Regions from separate parts of the Ruania alkalisoli genome, predicted to be linked through region 2. Evidence: riboswitches for the same ligand, from Rfam matches in the RefSeq annotation. Region 2 holds a riboswitch; the other holds the start of a gene.
The links. Region 2 has a riboswitch for FMN ahead of ribD (bifunctional diaminohydroxyphosphoribosylaminopyrimidine deaminase/5-amino-6-(5-phosphoribosylamino)uracil reductase RibD). Riboswitches for the same ligand answer to the same signal wherever they lie in the genome.
Positions count from the first base shown of each region.

Region 1: it holds a riboswitch for FMN, as region 2 does, so the genes downstream of both, IM660_RS09750 (ABC transporter permease) here and ribD (bifunctional diaminohydroxyphosphoribosylaminopyrimidine deaminase/5-amino-6-(5-phosphoribosylamino)uracil reductase RibD) in region 2, are expected to answer to the same signal.

Region 1 is NZ_CP063169.1:2,183,315-2,194,309, forward strand. It holds gene IM660_RS09695 (diacylglycerol/lipid kinase family protein) at 1-549, opposite strand, end outside; gene tatC (twin-arginine translocase subunit TatC) at 557-1,393, opposite strand; gene IM660_RS09705 (twin-arginine translocase TatA/TatE family subunit) at 1,396-1,656, opposite strand; gene IM660_RS09710 (hypothetical protein) at 1,703-2,032, opposite strand; gene IM660_RS09715 (helix-turn-helix transcriptional regulator) at 2,042-3,046, opposite strand; gene IM660_RS09720 (helix-turn-helix transcriptional regulator) at 3,046-3,996, opposite strand; gene IM660_RS09725 (DUF3866 family protein) at 4,029-5,159, shown strand; gene IM660_RS09730 (PH domain-containing protein) at 5,088-5,561, opposite strand; gene hisG (ATP phosphoribosyltransferase) at 5,567-6,415, opposite strand; gene IM660_RS09740 (phosphoribosyl-ATP diphosphatase) at 6,469-6,732, opposite strand; gene IM660_RS09745 (ABC transporter substrate-binding protein) at 6,743-7,768, opposite strand; gene IM660_RS09750 (ABC transporter permease) at 7,765-8,544, opposite strand; FMN riboswitch at 8,624-8,747, opposite strand; gene rpe (ribulose-phosphate 3-epimerase) at 8,785-9,456, opposite strand; gene IM660_RS09760 (RsmB/NOP family class I SAM-dependent RNA methyltransferase) at 9,477-10,995, opposite strand, start outside.
Region 2 is NZ_CP063169.1:647,197-658,191, reverse strand. It holds gene recD (exodeoxyribonuclease V subunit alpha) at 1-968, shown strand, start outside; gene IM660_RS02695 (PDDEXK family nuclease) at 1,186-2,133, shown strand; gene IM660_RS02690 (ParA family protein) at 2,219-2,971, opposite strand; gene IM660_RS02685 (glycerophosphodiester phosphodiesterase) at 3,137-3,874, shown strand; gene IM660_RS02680 (DUF1801 domain-containing protein) at 4,029-4,505, shown strand; gene ribH (6,7-dimethyl-8-ribityllumazine synthase) at 4,646-5,131, opposite strand; gene ribB (3,4-dihydroxy-2-butanone-4-phosphate synthase) at 5,128-6,474, opposite strand; gene IM660_RS02665 (riboflavin synthase) at 6,467-7,120, opposite strand; gene ribD (bifunctional diaminohydroxyphosphoribosylaminopyrimidine deaminase/5-amino-6-(5-phosphoribosylamino)uracil reductase RibD) at 7,178-8,341, opposite strand; FMN riboswitch at 8,434-8,564, opposite strand; gene IM660_RS02655 (rhamnogalacturonan acetylesterase) at 8,668-9,336, opposite strand; gene IM660_RS02650 (helix-turn-helix domain-containing protein) at 9,448-9,972, opposite strand; gene IM660_RS02645 (dicarboxylate/amino acid:cation symporter) at 10,036-10,995, opposite strand, start outside.

The DNA of each region.
Region 1 (10,995 bases), 1.5 Mb from region 2:
GAGCTCTCCGAGCACTCCGCGGACGTACCGGCCGCCACCACGTGGCCACCGGAAGCTGTTCGCGCGGTGGTTGACGGCGGCGTCGAAGCCGGCAGAGAGCACGCAGGCTGTCCACTCCAGCGCTGTTTCGTCCGTCTCGGTCTCCCCGCCGGGCACGTGTACCTGAGTGCCGATCACGTCCAGCAACCGGGGCGGGTGGTCGAGTGCGGTCAGGACGTCGGCGACGGCGCGGGAGACATCGTGCACGGCCAGGCCCAGGTTCCTCGCGAGGTCATTCCCGCTACCGACCGGAACCAGCCCGAGTGGCGTGGTGGTGCTGGCGACCGCGTTCACGCCGAGGTGAGCCATCCCGTCACCGCCGACTGCGATGACGGCGTCCAGTTCCCACAGTGCGCCACGTACGCGACCGAGTGCATCGGCAGCGTCGTGTCCGGACAGATCGAGAATCTCGTGACCACTGCGGCCCAGCAAACCCAGCACTTCGGGTCCACTACTCGCTCCTCGGCCGTGACCCGCCGTCGGGTTGACCAGGACCCCCAACCTGCTCACGGCCGGCCTACTCCTCGGTGTCGGACGAGGAACCGCTGGTGGACCGTCCGTCGGCGAGTGCCGCGTCCAGCTCCGCGTCCTCCTTGGCGGCCCGCTTGGCCCGGCGCCGGTCGTTGAGCATGCAGATGCCCACGGCGAGGAAGTAGAGGGCGATGATGGGCAGGGCCATCATGATGAATGTCACCGCATCCGCAGTCGGCGTGGCGAGTGCGGCGAGAACGAAGATGACGATGACCGCCCACCGCCAGCCCTTCAGCCAGGTGATGCCCTTGACCATCCCCAGGAAGTTGAGCACCACGAGGATCAGTGGCAACAGGAACGCAATCCCGAAGATCAGCAGGAACTGCATCACGAACTTCAGGTACGTGGGAACGTCGATGAAGGCCGAGATTTCGTCGCCAGGCGGGATGAACTGTGTCAGGAGCAAGAAGGTGTTGGGGAGAGCGATCCACGCCATGAAGACGCCGCCGGTGAAGAGAGGGACCCCTGCGGCGATCACACCGATTGCCCATCGCCGTTCGTTCTTCTTCAGCCCGGGCGACAGAAATGCCCAGAGCTGGTAGATCCACCATGGGCTCGAGACCAGGACGCCGAGAAAGGCTGCAACACGCAGGGCCATGTCGAAGCTGGATGCGACACCGGAGAAGTTCAGGCTGGTGTTGACACCTTCTGCCTGCAACTCGGTCACTGGCTGCTTCAGCAAGTCCAGTACTGGCAAATAGAGGAACCAACCGCCGACGGCACCCAGCAGGATGCCAATCGCGGCCAAGATGATCCGCTTGCGCAGTTCACGCAGATGGTCCCCGAGGGGCATCCGCCCCTCGGGGTTTTCCCGAGCGACCACCGTCAGGTGGTGGTGTTCTCGTCGGTTCGCCGCTGCTCGGTGCTCTGCGGGGAGCCGGTCGTGTCGGTCGAGCCCGTGGAACCGGAGTCGGAGGACTTGTCATCGATGGAGATGTCGGTGTCGTCCTGCAGCTCCTTGATCTCCTTCTTGAAGACCTTGAGCGACTTGCCGACGTTGCCCGCGATGTCCGGCAGCCGGCTGGCGCCGAACAGCAGCAGCACCAGGGCGATGATCGCGATCCAGAAGACGGGGTTCTTCAGCATGTGCGGTTCCTTCGTCGGAATGTTCGAGGCGGTCGGTGGTCAGTGGTCATAACGGCATCCCGATCGCCCGCCATCTGTCCAGGGTACGCCTTCGGCGGGCCCGCAGCCGCTCGGCACGGGCGGCGACGTTCTCGGCGCGGGTGGAGCGCCAGTGTTCGCGCTGTTCCTCGGTAGCAGCGAGGTGCGGCCCGAAGCCGTGCCTCGCCTGCTGCTCGTCGAGGTCGGCGACCAGCTGGTTGAGCCGCCCCATGACCTCGGCGCTGCGCCCGGCCTCAGCGGTGAGGGCCTTGAAGGAACGCCACAGGCGACGCCCGATCAGGAACAGCACGACGAACGCTCCGAGCACGAGCGTTGTCCATACGGCCGACCAGATCACACCGACAGCCTAGAGCACCGTGCCCGGCATATCCTCCACCAGTCCCGCCTGAGCGTAGGCCTCCAGCGCACTGCGGGCACGCAAGCGCAGCCCTTCGGCCACATCCGCCGGTTCGACGGCGAGGACGTCGGGGCCCAGCCCGAGCACCAGGTTGTGTAGCCAGGCCAGATCGACCACGTCCAGCTCGACGGCGAAGCGCCCGTCCTCCAGGTCCGTGACCACGGCCACGGGGTACTGCTCGGCGACCCACCGCGCGCGCGGTGCGAGGACGAGCCGCACATGCCACGGTGCCGACTCCAACTCCGGCTGGGCCGAGCCGGGCAGCGCGACGTCCGGGTGCTCGTCGATCTTCGCTTCCAGCATCGTCACCTCCAGCATCCGGTCCAGGCGGAACTGCCGCAGGCCCGCGGCACGGTGGCACCAGGCCAGCAGGAACCACCGATGGGAGTCGGTCAGCAGCTGCAGCGGATCCACGACACGCTCGCTGGTCGTGTCGGACGCCGACACATACGTGAGGGCGAGTTGGCGGCCCTTCTTCACGGCACGACGAACGACGGGCAGGTGGGTGGGTGTATCGGCCCCAGAACTGCTGGGCGCCTCGACGTCGACAGCTTCGGCAGCCTGGGCCGCCTGCCCAGCAGCGCGGGCGAGCTTCTTGGTGGTGGACGCCAGCACGGCATCGTCGGTCAGACCGGGATTGGCCTGCAACGAACGCAACGCCGTCAGCAGAGCGAGCGCTTCGTGCGGGCCCAGCCGGAGGGGGCGGTCCATCCCGCGCGCATCGGTCAGCGTGAGGATGTGGTGCTCGCGATCGTCGGCGGCGAAGTCGATCAGGTCACCGTGCAGGTACCCCGGCGTACCGGAGACCCAGAGCGTGTCCACATCCTGAAGTACCTGCCCGGTGCTGACACCGAAGTGCTCGGCCACCTGCTCCACCGGAACGCCGCGATTCTTCTCCAGGTAGGCGATCAGGGCGAGCATGCGCACCATCCGGTCGCCGGCGGTCTCGGCCATCAGTTCTCCCCCCACGTGGTGGCCGCCCGGAGCCGCGCCAGCACCGCAGAGCGCAGTTCGGACGGCTCCAGCACCAGCACGCTGTCCGCGTAGCCGGCGACCTGCTCCGCGAACCTGTCGATGTCGGTGACCGTCAACCGAACCACGTCTCGGTCGCTCGGTGCGGAGGGATGCTCGCAGGGTTCGGCCCGAGCGCGCAGCGCCGAGGCGCGTTCGGGGACGAGGGCTAGCACCACCTCGGTGGTGGTTACTGGCGGCACCTCGATCCGCGACGGAATGTGCACTGCACCTCGTTCGCCGACCCGCCGCACCTTGGTCGTGATCCGGGAAAGGCGGAAGGAACGCTGCGCCTGGCGGTCGCGATCGAACCCGATCAGGTACCAGCCCCGGTCCTTGGCGACCAGGCGCCACGGCTCGACCGTGCGCTGTGCACTCGTGCCGGTCCTGGCGGTGCGGTAGGTGAACTGCACGGCGATCCGGTCGGTGATGGCCTCCAGCAGCTCGGCGAAGGCTGCATCCGGCCCCCGTACTCGAAGAGCCAGCCCAGCGTGCTCACCCGGGTCGCTGAGGTCACTGACGGCGCGCAGCTTCGTCAGCCCACGCCGGGACTCCGCGGCGAAGGAGGAGTCCTGCCACACCTGTGCGGCGAGCGAGAGCACTCCGACCTCGGCCGGTGTGAAGTCGACGGGAGGCAAGGTGTACTCGGTGGTGTCGATCCGGTAGCCGACATCGTCCTCGTGTGCGGAGTCGGTGAGCGTGACGATCGGGATTCCGAGCGACCGCAGCTGGTCCTTGTCACGCTCGAACATGCGGTCGAACGACTCATTGGACGCAGCATCGGCATAGCCGTTCACATGACGCCGGATCTCACCCTTGGTCATCCGGTGACGGGTGTGACTGAGCGCGATCACCAGGTCGAGGAGGCGTTCGGCGGCCGGGACACGGTCCATGTATCCCAGGCTAGCCGCGATACCTTGCGTTGGTGATGACATGGCGAGACGGCGTGGTGCGACGGGTGGGAGCGCGATGGTCCGGGGCGCTCGAGCTCGATGTCGAGATCGATGAACCTAGCGGAACCAGCCTCGTGCGGGCACTGGCCTACCCCGATCTCGTCGGTGAACCCTGGGTGGGCACGCGGGTGCTGCTGTCGATATCCGCACTGAGCAGGGGCTTGGGAACGGGCGGCTACGCCTTCGTTGTGGCGTGCCCCGACGACCTGCCGCCGGACCCGCCCGCCCGTGCCGGGCACCTCGTCAAGGCCCGTTACACGCCCCTGCAGACGATGGTGCTCGGCGCGGACGAGCAGGAGGCTGACAGCCACGCCCTGCTTGCCGACGCTGACGACCTCGACGGCCTGCCGGTCGTGGTCGCTGACCTGCATTCGGCGCTGCCCGCGATCGTGGCCGGCGTACGCCACGAGACCGAGCGTGCAGGACGTCCGGCCCCGCGTGTGGTCTACGTGATGACTGATGGTGGCGCGCTGCCCGCCTGGTTCTCCCGCACTGTAGCGACGCTGCGCGAACGGGAGTGGCTCACGGCTACCGTCACAGTCGGTCAGGCCTTCGGCGGCGACCTGGAGGCTGTCACCGTGCACTCCGGGTTGCTGGCCGCCAGGCTCGTGGCTCGCGCAGACCTGGTGGTTCTGGCACAGGGCCCAGGCAACCTCGGGACCGGCACCCGCTGGGGCTTCTCGGGCGTCAGCGCCGGGGAGGCGATCAACGCCACCGGTGTGCTCGGTGGACGCCCGGTAGCGAGCCTGCGGGTCTCCGGAGCCGATCCGCGGCAGCGTCATCAGGGTGTCTCCCACCACAGCCTCACGGCCTATGGGCGCGTGGCGATGCACCCCTGTGATGTCGTCGTCCCCGAGTTGACCGGGTCCCTCACTGAGCTCAGTGAGACGGTTCGCGCACAGGCGCAGCCGCTTGCCGCCCGGCATCGACTGGTCACCGTGGCCACCGACGGGTTGGACGACGCCCTGGCCGCCTGCCCGGTCCGGTTGTCGACCATGGGCCGTGGCCTGGCCGAGGACCCCGGTGCGTTCCTAGCCGCCGCCGCCGCGGGCGTCCATGCCGCCCGGCTCGTGCCGCGCGACGAGGGCCGCCAGCCGGCGTGAGTCGGCGCGGGCGCGTTCGCCGTCGACCCGTTGGATGGCCATCACCGCCCACACGGACCCGTCGTCCAGATCGAGTTGCACCCAGTCCCGCTCACCGAATCGCACGGTGACGATCTGCTCCCAGGCGAGGTAGCGTCGTCGGAAGACGTTCCGGACCAGCAAGCCCCGCTGGTCCGGAACAGCGGCCACGCTGGCCTGCAGCCACAGGAACAGCGCCACGGCGGTGGCCAGTGCCCCGGCAGCAAGGTGGAGCCCGAGGTGTGATCCCGGGAGTCGAGCCGTCAGGATCACGAAGAGCACATAGCCGCCGACGATCCAGCCGATGATCGACAGGCTCACCCAGCGGGTGGCACGCGGGCGGAACCGAGCGTAGAGATCTGGCGCGCCCGCGTGCTCGGTCATGAGCCCTACAGTCGGCTCGCGTGGATCCCGGTGACGATGATCGCTCGGGCCCCGAGCTCGTACAGCTCGTCCATGATCTGGTTCGTCTGCTTCCGGGGCACCATCGCGCGGACGGCCTTCCAGCGGTCGTCGTGCAGCGGCGAGACTGTCGGCGACTCCAGGCCGGGGGTGACGGCCACGCAGGCCTCCACTCGATCCACCGGGCAGTCGTAGTCCATGAGGACATACTGACGTGCGACGAGCACGCCATGGAGACGGCGGTCGAGGGTGGCGAGCCCTGCCTTGGGCTCCTCCCCCGCGTTCGGGCGGATCAGCACCGCCTCCGAGTGCAGGATCGGCTCGCCGAAGACGTGCAGGCCCGCCGCACGTAGTGTGCCACCGGTCTCGACGACGTCCGCGACCACGTCAGCAACCCCGAGCCGGATGGTTGACTCGATCGCGCCGTCCAGACGGACCACATGCGCATCGATACCCCGTTCAGACAGGTACGTGCCGACCAGGTGGGCGTAGCTGGTGGCGACTCGCTTGCCGTGGATGTCCGCCAGTGAGGTGACCTGGTCGGGTGGCCCGGCGAAGTGGAACGTCGAGCCTGCGAAGCCGAGCGCGCGATGCTCGATGGCGTCCACACCGGAGTCCAGTAGCAGGTCGCGGCCGGTGATTCCGGCGTCGACGACGCCTTCACCGACGTAGACGGCGATGTCACGCGGTCGCAGGAAGAAGAACTCGACGTCGTTCGCGGTGTCGGGCAGTACCAGTTCGCGGCCGTCGCGGCGCTGCCGGTAGCCGGCTTCCCGCAGCATCTGGCTGGCGGGCTCGGAGAGTGAGCCCTTGTTGGGCACGGCAATTCTGAGCACGGGGGTCCTTCGGTTCACAGATGGGTGGGTGTCATATCACGTGGGCCGGGTGCTCACAGATGCTTGTAGACGTCCTCGAGTGTGAGACCGCGGGCGAGCATCATCACCTGCAGGTGGTAAAGCAGCTGCGAGATCTCTTCGGCGGCCTCGTCCTCGCTCTGGTACTCGGCCGCCATCCACACCTCGGCGGCCTCCTCGACGATCTTCTTGCCGATGGCATGGACGCCGGAGTCCAGCTCGGCGACGGTCCCGGAACCGTCCGGGCGGGTCTGGGCCTTGTGCTGGAGCTCGGCGAAGAGGTCGTCGAAGGTTTTCACGCCGCAGAGCCTACTGGTCTTCAGCGAAGGCGTCGGTATACGCCTCCTGGGGTGGGACGGGCGAGGAGGTCAACTCAACCGAGTCGAGGAACGTCGACATCTCCTGCCACGGGCCGCGGTGCACGCCCCACCCGGGACCGGTGGTGCCGTACAACGGCACTGTCGACTCCATCGTGGCGGTCATGATCGCCTCCTGCTCGGCATCGACGGTGCCCGGGATCGCCTCGATCGCGGCGTCCACCCCGGAACGGGGGTCTGCGGCGATGTCGGCGAGGGCACGCCCGACTGCGCCGATCACCGCCCGCAACGCCTCGGGTTGGGTCTGGGTGAGCTCGTCGGTGGTGCCGAGTCCGATGCCCACGAGCGGCACCTCACCCAGGGGTACGGCCCGCACGTCGAGCCCGGTGGCGGCGAACTGAGGTACGTCGTTGTTCTGATAGCCCATGACGGCGTCCACGTGTCCCTCGGAGAGTGCGCTCTGCTGCGTGAAGCCGATGTGTTCGATCTGCACGTCCTCGTCGGTGAGCCCGGCCTGGTCGAGCATGGCGAGCAGCCCGAACCACGTCTCCCCGAACGGACCGGGCACCCCGACGGTGCGGCCGACCAGGTCGGCCGGCGTGGCGATGTCGGAGTCGGCCGGAACGATGAGCGCCACCGGATAGGACTCATACAGGGTGGCGATGCTGCGGACCGGAACGCCCGCGTCCCGCGCCACCATGATCTCGTCGCCACCGGCCACGACCACCTGCTCGGTGCCGGCGGCCAGGGCTCCGAACAGGTCCTCGGACTCGCCGTGGTGACGCAGGGTGACATCGACGCCGGCCTCATCGAAGTAGCCCTGCTGTTCGGCGAGGTAGAACGGCGCGAACTGGACGTTCGGAACGTACGTGAGGCCGATCGTCAGTGAGTGCTGCGGATCGGTGCCCGAACTCGGCGAGGAAGAGTCGCCGTCATCGGTGGTGGGCGCGCACCCCGCGGCTGCGGCAAGAGTGAGTGTGAGGGCAGCCAGCAGGCTGCGGCGGCGAACGGTAGTCACCAACGGACCTTTCTTTCCCAGGCTCTGACGAGCACGTAGAATCCGACCGCTCCGGCGGCCAGGACGATGAGAGTGGCGAACATGCCGGTCGTGTCGGAGCGGTCGCGGTAGACCGACAGCAGCAGTCCCAGGCCCTGCCCGCCCATGACGAACTCGCCGACCACGGCGCCCGTGATGGACAGGACGAAACCGTTGCGGACACCCGCGAGGACGGCGGGAAGGGCCAGGGGCGCTTCGATGTGGAGCAGCAGACGCCAGCGCCCGGCGCCGTCGAGCCGCGCGGCACCGAGCACCTCCTCGTCGAGCGTGGTCAGGCCGAGGGTGGTGTTCACCACGATCGGGAAGAAGACCAGCAGCGCGCACAGCATCGCGATCGGCAGCAGGCCATAGCCGAACCAGAGGACGATCAGCGGGGCGAGGGCGACGGCGGGGATGGCCTGGGTGGCGGCCAGGTAGGGCCCCAGCGCGGCCGACGCGAGGCGGGACCGGGCCAGCAGGTAGCCGAGTGGGAGGGCGACCGCCAGGCCGATGAGACCGCCGAGGAGGCTCTCGCTGGCCGTGGTGGCGGCGTAGCGCAGGATGTCGCCCTCGGAGATCTCGGTCGCGAGCCGCGTGGCCAGTGCACTAGGGGCAGGAAGGAGGCGCGAGGGCGTCAGGCCGGCGACGATCTCCCACAGGAGCAGCCCGGCCGCTCCGGCCGCGAGCGGTGCCAGAACGGACGAGCCGACAAGATCGGCGGCGTCAGCCGGTCCTGGCTGCGTCGACCTGCGCGACATGCTCTTTCGTCCTCTCCCCAAGCGATACCCGGGGTGGACGACGGCGCGGCGCACGTCGACCGACGACGTCACTTGACGTCGCGTGCTTCCTCCCATCCGGACTTTCACCGTCGGTCCTGGAGTTCCACCAGGTCAACCGATCTTGCGATCGGGTCGCGGACTGTCACCGCCGGCTCGGACTTTCACCGACCCCGGAGCACGTTGATCGCGGCCATTCTCTCACACCTGAGACGGTGGGCCTCAGGGCCGGAACGCGTCCGTGGCCTTGCCCCGCAGGACGGCGATCTCCTCGGCCGGGTCGGCGGCAGAGTAGACCGCTGAGCCTGCGACGAAGACGTTCGCGCCTGCGGCTGCGGCGTCGGCGATGGTCTCGCGGGAGACGCCACCGTCGACCTGGATCCACACGTCACCGCCCGAGCGGGTGATGGCATCGCGGGTACGACGGATCTTCGGCAACGTCCCGGTGATGAAGGACTGGCCACCGAAGCCGGGTTCAACGGTCATCACCAGGACCATGTCGAACTCCGGTAGCAGGTCCAGATAGTTCTCGATCCCGGTCGCCGGGCGGAGCGCGAGACTTGCCCTGGCACCTTTCGCGCGGAGTTCCCGCGCGAGCCTCACTGGCGCCCGGGCCGCTTCGGCGTGGAAGGTGACGGACGCAGCCCCGGCCTCGGCGTAGGCGGGGGCCCAGGTGTCCGGGTCGTCGATCATCAGGTGCACATCGGCGGGAACGGCCGTGGTGGCGAGGATACGTTCGACCACCGGGAGGCCGAAGGTCATGTTGGGCACGAAATGGTTGTCCATGACGTCCAAGTGCACGTAGTCGGCACTGGCGATGCGCCCGATCTCCCCGGTGAGGTTCGCCAGGTCCGCGTTCAGCACGCTCGGTGAGATGAGTATCGGTGCCGTCATGGTGGTCAGGGTATCGGTGGTCACCGGCGAATGAGGGCGAGGAACATCGCGTCGGTCCCGTGCCGGTGGGGCCACAGTTGCACATAGGGGCCCTGCTGGCTGGGCAGCGGGGCGCCGATCACACGCTCGGCGATCTCGACGGCGTCCAGTACCTCCGCATGCTCGGCTCGCTTCAGCACGTCGGTCACCACGGCGTGAGTCTCGGCCAGGTGCGGAGAGCAGGTCACATAGGCCACCACTCCCCCGGGACGGGTGGCGTTCAGAGCGGAGGTCAGCAACTGGCGCTGCAGCGGGCCGAGGGTGGCCAGGTCGGACAGCGACCGACGCCAGCGGGACTCGGGGCGGCGGCGGAGCGCGCCCAGGCCCGTGCACGGGGCGTCCACCAGGACTCGATCGAAGGCACCGGGCTGTTCGTGTCCGACTTCTCGGCCGTCTCCGATCCGGACGCTCAAGCCGGGCAGCACCGTCCGGACGGCTGCGGTGGACTGATCCACAAGTCTGGCCCGGTGGGTAGAGATCTCGTTGGCCACCAGAACTCCGTCCGGAGACCGTTCGGCGAGGAGGGCGCCGAACAGGGCGGCCTTGCCGCCGGGGCCGGCGCACAGGTCGAGCCATGTGGCATCGGGGCCATCGACGGGCGCGGCGGCGGCAATCAGCGTGACGAGCTGGCTTCCTTCATCTTGGACCCCGGCGCGGGCGGAGCGGACCGCCTCCAGCGCCCCTGGATCGCCATGAGAGAGCGTACGAGCGGTCGAGGCCCATCGGGTGGGCTGGCCATTGGGTGCATCCTCGTCCGTCGCGAGCCCTGGGCGGAGAACGAGTGTGACCGCGGGCGGGGTGTTGTCCGCCTCCAGCAGCGCGGGCAGGTCGTCCGCACCGTCGGCGGTGGTGGACAGGCTCTGCCGCATCGAGCGAACGATCCACGCCGGGTGCGAACTGGACACAGCCAGCCGGTCGGTTTCCTCGGGCACTTCGGCGGTGATGATGTCCAACCATTCCGGAAGCTCACGCTCGGCGATGCGTCGCAGGATCGCGTTGACGAACTGAGCCGACCCGGCTCCGACGGCACTGCGGGCCAGCCCCACTGTCGCGGAGACGGCTGCGTGATCGGGTACCCGCATGGCGAGTAGCTGGTGGGCACCGAGCCGCAGGACGTCGAGCACCGGTGGGTCGAGCTGCTCGAGGCGGCGGTCTGCGACAGTGGCGATGATCGCGTCATAGCGGCCCTGGTAGCGCAGCGTGCCGTATGCGAGCTCGGTCGCGAACGCGGCATCACGGCCGATGATGCGGCGTTCGCGCAGCATCGGCGGCAGGGTCAGGTTCGCGTAGGAGTCGGAGTCGGCGACTGTGCGGAGGGTGTCGTAGGCGGCGCGGCGCGCCGGATCGGCGTCCTTGGCTCGCTCGCGTGGTGCCCGGTTCGTGCGGGAACGGTCGTCGGTCCTGTCGCGACGATTGGCGCCACGCTGGGCGCCTTGTCGGCCGTGCTCCCGCCCACCCGGTTGATCACCTCCACGACTCGATCGCGGTCCGCGCGCTGGC
Region 2 (10,995 bases):
CGGATCAGCTGGCGTCGGTGGAGGCCGGTGCGGTGCTCGGTGACCTCGTGGCACGGCCACCGGTCGCGGAGGCGCCGGTAGGGCTGGAGACGGTGGGGGCGGCGCCTGAGCGCGGTGAGACGGCGGCCGATCTCGGCAACGGTGTCGTTCGCCTGACCACGGTGCACCGGCAGGAGCAGGGCTCGGAGATCCTGCCGCTGGCGGCTGCGATCCGGGCTGGGGACGCCGATCGGGTGCTGGAGCTGTTGCGGGCCGGCAGGCACGGGGTGGAGCTGGTGACGGCTGACGTCGAGCACCTGGAGGAGCAGGCGATCGCGGACCTGCGCCGTGATGCGGTGGCCGCTGGGGAGAAGCTGATGGCGCGGGCCGAGGCCGGGGACGCGGCCGGGGCGTTGAACGCACTGAATGAGCACCGGCTGATGCTTGCCCACCGGCGCGGGCCGGCCGGGGTGGCCCGGTGGGCGGCGCAGGTGGAGATCTGGGTGCAGGAGGGGGCACGCGCGGCTGCGGGGACCATGCCGACCGCGCCGACCGCGCCGACCGCGCCCACGATGCCGGCGCGACTGTCCGGTTCCCCGTGGACGGTGGGCCGGCCGATCCTGGTGACCAGCAACGACAAAGACGTGGGGCTCTACAACGGCGACACCGGGGTGCTGGTGGCCGACGGGGAGAGCGTGGTGGCAGCGTTCGGGGACCCGCGCCGCCCGATGCTCGTGCGCCCCTACCGCCTGCCCCCGGTGGAGACGGTGCACGCGATGACCGTGCACCGGGCGCAGGGCAGCCAGTTCCAGCGGGTGTCGCTGATCCTGCCGCCGGCCACGTCGCCACTGCTCTCGCGCGAGCTGCTCTACACGGCTGTGACGCGGGCGCAGGAGTCCGTGCGCGTGGTGGGCAGCGAGGAGGCCGTGCGGGTGGCAGTGGAGCACCCGGTGCGGCGGGCGAGCGGGCTGCGGGTGCCGTTGGGTTGATGTGAGCCGCTGGGGCGATGTGAGTCGCTCAGTGGACCCGCCACCGACTTCGACACTGCACGGCACGGCACGGCACGGCACGGCACGGCACGTATGGTGTCGACTCGACGTACTCGACACGTCCATGCGACACCACAACGCGGTTCGCATGACGTGTCGTCCACAACCCCACCGGTCGACTCACCACCGCGGCCATCCTCCGTGCCACGGTGCGGCGATGACACCTCGGTTCACCCTCGCGGTCGGCACGGTCCACGAGACACTCACGGCCCAGGACGGTGTGATCTCCCGCCGCCAGCTCGTCGCCGCCGGAGCGAGGCACCATGACCTGGAGCGTCTGCTGCGTCGCCGGGAACTGCGGCGCATTCATCGCGGTGTGTTCGCCGATCACACCGGGCCCCTGACTCAACGTCAGCGTGAGTGGGTGGCGGTCCTCGCCGCCTGGCCAGCCGCCCTGGCCGGAGAATCCGCGCTTCCCAGTCCAGCGCCGGGTCGGGTCCACATCGCAATCGAACGTGGCCGGAGGGTGCGCGTGCCCGAGTGGGTCGATGTCTCGTGCCGGAGTCAGCTGAGCGAGCAGGTGCAGTGGCAGCGATCGCCTCCGCGGCAGCGTGTCGAGCATGCTGTGCTGGATGTCGTCGCGAGCCATTGTCGCGGTGGTGATGTCGCTGCGGCGTTCGCGGTGCTCGCGCAGGTGATCCAGTCCCGTCACACCACGGTCGAGCGCATCCTCGACGCACTGGGCAAGCGGCAGCGCATGACCGGGCGCCGGCTCATCGCGGCGATGCTGGCCGACGTACGCGACGGTGTCTGCTCAGTGCTGGAGCGTGGCTACCGGGATCTCGAGCGCGCGCACGGTCTTCCCCGAGCGCGGCGCCAGCACGCCAGCGAGGCAACCGGCAGGCGCACCCATCAGGACGTCGCTTACGCAGAGTATGGCCTCGTGGTCGAGCTCGACGGCTACGTTTTCCACTCGTCCTCGGTCAGTCGCGACCACGACGCAGCACGCGATCTGGCCGAACTCGCCGCCGCTGGTACCGCCACCGCGCGGTTGACGTTCGGCCTGGTGTTCCGGACCCCGTGCCGCACTGCCACGTGGGTCGCGGAGGTCCTGCGGCGCGGCGGGTGGAAGGGTTCTCTGCGCAAGTGCCCACACTGCCGGTGATCCTCTGCCGAACTGGTGTCCGTTTGACGCGCACGACACGTCAGGAGCACATCACAGCGGTACCCGTGCCGCCCAGACGTCCCGCTCAGGCATGCTGCGCGACGAGCCTCCACAAGTCGGCGTACGCCTGCGCCACGTGGTGCCGGGGCGCGAACGTCGCCACCGGAGCGCGCTCGTCACCCATCCGCTCCACCACCACGCTGGCCGGAACGATCACATCGACGATCTCGGAGTGCTCGGCGGGAAGCTCCTCGGCGGCCCGGCGGTGGGTGAGTTTGCGCCGGTCGACCATGGAGAGGAACGCCAGGATCGGAGCCGGCTTCGCGGAGTCTGCCACCAGTTCGCGCACCTGCTCCAGCGAGCGCAGCGACAGCGCTGCGGGAGGCACAGGCGTCACGATCACGTCAGCCGAGCGCACCGCATTCTCGGCCACCAGCGAGGCGCCGGGCGGGCAATCCAGGATGACGGTGTCGTAGCTACCGGCAGCATCCTTGAGCACCTTCTGCAGCCGCCGACGGGACCCCTTCGCGGCGTCAAGCCTCACCTCGAGCTCGCGGTAGGAGTCATCAGCGGGGACGACGTCGATCCGGTGATGACCGTCGACGCTGGGCAGATCGGCCTTGCGAGCCACCTCCGAGATCCCGTTGCTCCCCGTCAGGAGCTTCGCGACCCCGCCCTTGAGCTTGGGCTTCACGCCGGTCAGGTACGTGCTTGCTCCCTGAGCGTCAAGATCCCACAGCAGCACCCGGCCGGACTTACTTGCCTCCCAGGCCAGGTTGAGCGCTGCCGACGTCTTTCCCGCTCCACCTTTGGTGGAGTACACCGCGACGACCTTCATGCACTCACCCTAGAAGCACGTCGATCACGCTGTCACTGCCGACCCCGCGGCGATCAGGGTCGAGCTAGATGAACGTTCGCTGAACGACCAGCGACACTTCGCTCCACCGTCTGCCCCTGTCACCGCCCTCGCCTACCGTGGTGCCGAGAGAGACAGGAGCACCGCATGACCCAGATCATCGCCCACCGGGGCAACTCGTCCGTGGCACCGGAGAACACCCTGCCCGCGTTCGCCGCTGCCGCGCTCGCGGGCGCCCACATGATCGAGATCGACGTCCAGGTGGCCGTCGACGGCTCGGCCGTGGTCATCCACGACGCCAGTGTCGATCGCACCACCGACGGCGCCGGGATCGTCGCAGAGATGCGCGCCATGGATGTGCGCCACCTCGATGCAGGCGAGTGGTTCGACCCTGCCTACGAGGGCACGGCGCTGCCGTTCTTCGGGGATATCGTCTCCCTGCTGCTGCGGTACCCCGAGCTCGAACTGCTGCTGGAACTCAAGGGATCCTGGCCCGCAGAGCCGACACAAGCGCTGCTGGCACAGATTGAGGAAGCCGGTCTCACCGATCGGGTGCTCGCGCAGTCCTTCGAGGTGGAGATGCTGCGCACCCTGCAAACCCTGGCGCCCGCCATGCGCCGGGCCCTGCTGGTCCAGGAGGCAGACACCCAGGCACTGGCGACCTGCGCCGAGCTGGGCGCCGTCGCGTGCAACCCGTCCTCCGCAAGTGTGATCGCCGACCCGTCGGCCGCCACCCGCGTGCACGAGGCGGGAATGCAGATCTATACGTGGACCTCCAGCGAGGCAGCCGAGTGGGCACCGTTGGTGGCAGCAGGAGTGGACGGCATCATCACCGACCGGCCGGATCGGCTCGCCGGATGGCTCGCCGCCAGCCAGGCCTCCTGACAGCCACACTCGACAACGGACGCAATTCCCCCTTCACGCGCCGCATCGGTCGGAACGTTCGACGCCCATCCTGTCCATCGATCAGGAATCGAGAAGTGCACGGCCCCGACCTCCGCCTACGGTGATGGCACCAGCGCAGACGAAGGGATCGGCGATGTCCACATCCGCCAAGAAGAGCACGGCCCCAGCCGACGGATTCTCCGAGCAGGAGCGGGAGGCGATCAAGCAACGCGCCGCCGAACTCAAGACTCAGGCGCGGCGCGGCAGCCGCGCCGAGAAGGCCGAGGCCAAGGCAGCAGCCGACGAGGCCGATGTGCTCGCGAAGATCGCGGAGATGCCTGACGGGGATCGCCAGCTCGCCGAGCGGGTGCACGCGATCGTCGCAACCGCAGCGCCGGAGCTGGCACCCAAGCTCTACTACGGGCAGCCCGGCTATGCCCGCAACGGCAAGGTGGTCTGCTTCTTCCGCAGCGGCCAGATGGACAAGGAGCGCTACTCCACCTTCGGCGTCAGCACGCTCGCGAACCTCGACGAAAACTCCGGACTGTGGCCGACGGCCTATGCCCTCACCGAACCCACCGAAGCGGCGTGGGAGCAGCTCGCCACTCTGGTCGAGCGCGCGGTGAGCTGACGCTCACATTCCGCGCACCGAACGCTGAGCTCTTCGGCGAATCGGCCCGGGACGCCGATCAACTCAGCGTTCGGCTCAGGTGGTGGCGGGTTCGGGATGGTGGGGACGGGGAGATGAGGACGGGAAGGCAAGAAACGCCATCAGACCCCGGCCCCCGCGAGCGCCACCGCGGTACTGATCGCCGCCACTGTCGCCTCATAGCCGACGTCCTGCCTCGAGCCGGGCAGCCCGGCCCGGTCGCGCGCCTGCGCTTCGTCCGAGCACGTCAGCACCCCGAACCCGACCGGGACGCCGGTGGACGTGGCCACCTGGGTGAGCCCCGCCGTCACCCCGTGGCACACGTACTCGAAATGTGCGGTGGTGCCCTGCAGCACCATCCCCAGGGCCACCACGGCATCGAACCCTCCCCGCGCCAGCCGGCCGGCAGCCACGGGCAGTTCGAAGCTGCCTGGCACCCGCACCACCTGCGGTTCCTCGATGCCCGCGTCCGCGAGCGCCCGTAACGCCCCATCGAGCAGGCCGGTGGTGATCTCCTCGTGCCAGCGGGCTGCCACGACGGCGACCCTCAGGTGGGGTACGTGCGGCACCTGGATCTGTGGTCCGGTGTGGGGGGCGTGGGTACTCATACGGGTGTCCTCTCATGGGTGGCGGGATCGTCGGAGGTGATCCTGGAAGCGGCCGAGTCGATGGGGTCGGCAACATCTGGAAGCCAGGGCAGCACGTGCCCCATCCGCTCGGACTTGGTCCGTAGGTAGGCGAGGTTGTCGGCGCCGACCGGTGCCGGCGCCGGCTCGTGGCCGCGTACCGTCACGCCGCCGAGCGCGAGCGCCGCCGATTTGGCCGGGTTGTTCGACTTCAGGCGCACGTTCCGGGCGCCGAGATCGAGCAGGATGGCGGCGGCCGCCGCATAGTCACGGGCGTCGGCGGGCAGGCCCTGGTCGAGATTCGCCTCGACCGTGTCGCGCCCCTGCTCCTGCAGTGCGTAGGCACGGACCTTCGCGCTGAGCCCGGTGCCGCGTCCCTCGTGGCCACGCAGGTACACGACCGCGCCTCGCCCACGGGCTGCCACGGCCGCGAGCGCATCGTCGAGCTGGGGGCCGCAGTCGCAGCGCAACGATCCGAACGCCTCACCGGTCAGGCATTCCGAGTGCACCCGCACCAACACGTCCTCCTCGCCTGCGAAGCGGTCGGAAGAGTCAAGCCCGTGGCACAGGGCCACGTGCTCGGTACCCGCGGGATCGGTGAAGACGACAGCCCGGAACGCGCCGGCCGCCGTGGGCAGCATGGCTGCCGCCGCACGATGCACCTGGGCCGTCGCACGATGCGCCTGGGTGGCTCCACGCTGCACCTGGGTGGACCGCGCTCCGGGCTCGCGCCGGCGATAGGCGACGAGCTCGGCCACACTCACCACCGGCAGATCGTGAGCTGCGGCCAGCTCGCGCAGCTGCTCGCCACGGGAACAAACGCCGTCGGGGGTGAGGATCTCGCAGATCACGGCGGCGGGCGCGCGTCCGGCGAGGCGTGCCAGGTCCACACCCGCCTCGGTATGCCCGACCCGGCCGAGCACACCGTCAGGGTCGGCCACCAGCGGAAAGACGTGCCCCGGCCGGGCCAGGTCGTCGGTCGCGGTGGTCGGGTCGGCGAGCAAGGCTATCGTGCGGGCGCGATCGGCGGCACTGATGCCGGTGGTGATACCCGAGACGGCGTCCACGGAGACGGTGAACGCCGTCCCATGCGCCTCGGTGTTGCGGCGGGTCATCGGCGCCAGTTCCAACCGCTGGGCGGTCTCGGCAGTGATCGGCGCGCAGATCAGTCCGCGCCCGTGGGTGGCCATGAACGCGACGATCTCTGGCGTGATCGCATCGGCGGCGGCCACCAGATCACCCTCGTTCTCGCGGTCAGCATCGTCGGTGACGATCACCATCCGCCCAGCGGCGATCGCCGCGATCGCGTTCTCGACCTCACGCATGAGCGGACTCCCCGGCAGCGAGCAGACGTTCCACCTGTTTGGCGAGCACGTCCACCTCGAGGTTCACCCGGTCCGGTGGGGTGCGATGCCCGAGGGTGGTGGCCTCGAGGGTCGCGGGGATGAGGCCGACAGTCACCAGGCAGCCATCATCGATGTCGGCGAGCTCGGCAACGGTGAGGGAGACGCCGTCGATCGCGATCGATCCCTGCGCCACCACGTAGCGCGCCAGGTGCGCGGGCACGGCGATGGTGAGGCGGTCAGCCAGGTCGCCGGCGGTGCGCCCCACCACGGTGCCCACGGCGTCGATGTGGCCGGTCACCACGTGGCCGCCGAAGCGCCCGTTCGCTGCGAGCGCCGGCTCGAGATTCACCCTGTCTCCGGGTTCGCGCTGGCCGAGAGTGGTGCGTCCGAGCGTGGCGGGCATGAGGTCGGCCGTGAACTCCACGACGGCGTCCCTTCCGAGCTCCTGTGCGGCACCATCCACTGTGGTCAGGGTGGCAACGGTCACGCAGACCCCGTCGACGGCGATCGAGTCACCGAGGGCGACGTCGTGGGGTAGCCGGCCCTGCACGTGCAGCCGGGCCCCTCCCGGCGCAGGTTCGAGGGCGGTGACGGTGCCGAGGTCGGTGACGATTCCGGTGAACATGGTCTCTCCTTGGTGATCGAGGCCGTTGGCATAGTGGGCGGCGGGCACGGAGTCCGCTCAACGGTCCGTTCGGCGGGTCGGGCGGGCGATGAGTCGGATGTCGGGGCCGAGGGTGGTGACGTCGATCGGCTCGAGGCGGTGGGTGCCGGCGATCGTGGCCACACCGGCGTCGGCGAGGGCTGCCGGGCCGGCGCCAAGGAGTGCGGGAGCGAGGTAGGCGACGACGCGATCGACGAGACCGGCGGCGAGGAACGAGCCGGCCAGGCTCGGGCCACCCTCAAGGAGGATCGATCGGACGTCGCGGGCGTAGAGGGTGGCGAGCACCGAGTCCAGGTCGAGACCGCCTGCCTCCTTCATCGCCTTGGGCACGCGCGCGATCTGCACGCGGTCCGGGGCATCGGGTTCGGGTGCATCCGTGCCAAGCACCAGCAGCGTCGGCGCTGCGGCGTCCAGCACCCGGGAACCGGGAGCCGTGGTACCGCTCGGGTCGAGGATCACCCGGAGCGGCTGGCGTCCGTCCTGCGGCGCCGGCCGGACGGTCAGTTGCGGGTCGTCCGTGCGCTGGGTGCCTGCCCCGATGAGCACCGCGTCGACGCTGTCACGCAGCTGGTGCACGTCAGCCCGGACCTCGTCTCCGGTGATCCACCTGCTAGTGCCGTCGGCGGCCGCGGACCGGCCGTCGAGGGTGGCGGCGAATTTCCAGGTGACGTGCGGGCGGGAGGTGCGCTGCGCCGTCAGCCAGGGTTCGTTGACGAAGGCGGCTGACTGCGTGAACTCGGCGGGCACGAGGTCGCTGCCGGGGCCGTGCACCTCCACGCCTGCCTGTTGCAGCACCTCTCCCCCACCCTCGTGCAGCGGATCGGCGACGGCATAGACCACACGCGAGATCCCAGCCTTGAGCAGGGCTTGCGTGCATGGGCCCGTGCGGCCGGTGTGGGGGCACGGCTCGAGAGTGACGACAGCGGTCCCGCCCGCGGCGCTGGAAGGGGTGCGGGCGCCGTCCAGCGCAACAACCTCGGCATGCGGGCCACCGGGGCGGGCGTGCCAGCCCTCGCCGGCCATGTGACCCTCAGCGTCGAGGATCACGCATCCCACGGCAGGGTTCGGGCTGACCCGGCCGAGACCGCGGGCGCTCAGCTCGACGGCGCGCTCAAGGGCGGCGACCACACGATCATGGTCACCGGAGCGGGCATCGTGGGCTCCGCCGTCGGGGTGGGCCACCGGGTTCCTCCTGCGCTAGGGCGCAGCCCGGGGCCGGCGACGACGAACGGCTCCCCACGCGGACCTACTCCGGCGCAAGAGCCGACCACCGCGCGCGCACTTCCTCCCATCCGGACTTTCACCGTCGGTCCAGGAGTTTCACCTGGTCAACCGGCCGCTGGCTGCGGCCGGGTCGCGGACTGTAACCGCCGGTTCGGAATTACACCGACCCCGGAGTGCGCGAACTTCAGTTCGACCTGTTCAGTGTGGCATAGCGTGTGGCCGGGCAGTGAGTGAGCGTCCCCACTGCCCATCTCGTGAGAGTCTCCGGACGGTGGCGGGCGGATCTACTGCTGCATGACCCAGAGCCCGAGCGGTTCGTGGTCGTCGTCCTGGCCCCGGATCGCTCGCAGGTTCTGGGCGACGAAGCCGGCCACTGCCCGTGCTCCGGCGAGTCCGAAGTGGGTCGTGTCGCGGGCTTCCTCCGGGCTTCGGTCCGGCTTGCCGTGCGGGAACAGCAGCGGGCCCGCCTCGGTACCGAGCCACTCGTAGAGCCACCGGGTGAAGGCGGTGAGCTCGATCACCGGGACGTCCAGGCGGCGTCCGAGGCGGCGCACGGCCCGCGGGTAGGAGCCGTGGGAGACGCTCACCGCTCCCCCGTCATCGCGCAGCAGCCGTTCCACTGACGTCGCCAGCACCGGCGACCCGCCACGTTCGCGCACCTCGGCGACGAACCGTCCAAGATTCTCGGTGTAGCGCCCATCGGCTTCGAGATCGGCGTCCTTCTGATCGTTGTGCCCGAACTGGATCACGACGACGTCCCCCACCTCGACCGCGTCGATGGTCGCCTGCCAGTTCCCCTGCGCCACGAAGGAATCGGTCGTGGCGCCGCCGAATGCACGGTTGACGACCGGCTCGTCGACGAACTCCTGGAGCACTCCGCCCCAGCCGATCACACCAGACCCGTCGAGCGGGCCGGGTGCCACCGTGGAGTCACCTGCGAGATGGATGGTCATACATGCTCCGTTCCGCCCACCCACGCCTGACCCGTCATCGGGTCAGGGCTTGCCGTTGAATGGATTCACAGTAGAAGGGGCCAAGACGGTGGTCAAGGTGCTCCCCGCACCTCAGCGCAAGGCGGGCGTCTCCACGATCTCGGCCACCGCCGTCAGGGTCCGCCGCAGTTCCTGCGCCTTCTCGAGTCCGAGCGCCCCGAAGAGCGCGTCGGCGAGGCGAATGCGCACGGCCTCGACCTGTTCCAGCACGGCCTGCCCGCTCGGGGAGACGTGGACGAGGCCGAGTTCTCCGCTGGGATCGGACTCGTGCGAGTGCCGCCCGATGAGCCCACGCTCGGCGAGCCCATCCACGGTGGCTTCCGCTGCCTCGGGTACCTGACCGATGGTGCTGGCAATCGCCCGGTGGTGCTCCGCCCCCGCTGCGACCGCTGCGAGCACTTGCACCTCGCCGGCGCGCAGCCCGGTGGCGGACTCGATCGCCCGCGCGAGCTGCGACCCGGCATCGCCGATGCGACTGAGTTCGTCAGCCAGGGAGAGGATCTCGTTCACCCCCGCAACCGGGGCCGCGTCACGGACGTTCACCACGGATAGTGCAGTGCTGGCGTCGGCGCTGATGTCTCGGACGTCGTCGATCATGCTCACACCCTCTCAACGCCTCGGGCCGCTGGGGAGTTCCCCGGCGGCCCGAGGCGTCGCCTCTCAGGCGTTGGCCGGTTCCGGTTCCCGGTCGGACACGGCCTCGTCGGCGAAGAGGTTCTCGGCGTTGCCGGCGCGATAGCGATCCTCGTCGAGGATGCCCTCCCGCTTGGCCACGATCGTGGGCACCAGCGCCTGGCCGGCCACGTTCACGGCCGTGCGCCCCATGTCCAGGATGGGATCGACGGCGAGCAGCAGACCCACACCCTCCAGCGGCAGCCCGAGGGTGGACAGGGTCAGGGTGAGCATCACCAGCGCCCCGGTGAGTCCCGCTGTCGCGGCAGATCCGACCACGGAGACGAAGGCGATGAGCAGGTAATCGGTGACCGACAGGTCGATGCCGTAGAACTGGGCGACGAAGATCGCAGCGATCGCCGGGTAGATCGCGGCGCAGCCGTCCATCTTCGTGGTCGCCCCCAGCGGCACGGCGAACGAGGCGTACTCGCGCGGGACTCCGAGGTTGCGCTCGGTCACCCGCTCGGTCACCGGCAGGGTGCCGATCGAGGAGCGGGAGACGAAGCCGAGCTGAATGGCCGGCCACGCGCCCTTGTAGTACGGCAGCGCTGGCAGCCCGTTGACCCGCAGCAGCACGGGATAGAGCACGAACAGCACGATGGCCAGACCGATGTAGATCGCGACGGCGAAGGTCGCCAACGGCGCGAACAGCTCCGTCCCATAGGTGGCCACCGCCCGCCCGATGAGACCGAGCGTGCCGATCGGTGCGAGGCGGATGATCCACCACAGCACCTTCTGGATGACCGCGAGAGCGGAGGCGTTGAAGCTGAGGAAGGCGTCAGCCTTCTGGCCGGAACGCAGAGCCGCGATCCCCACGACGAGGGCGATCACCACGATCTGCAGCACGTTGAAGTTCAGCGAGACCGAGTCTCCACGCAGCCCGGCGTCGAGCCCGAGGACGTTGCTGGGGATCAGGCCGGTGAGGAAGTCGACCCAGCTACCCGTGCG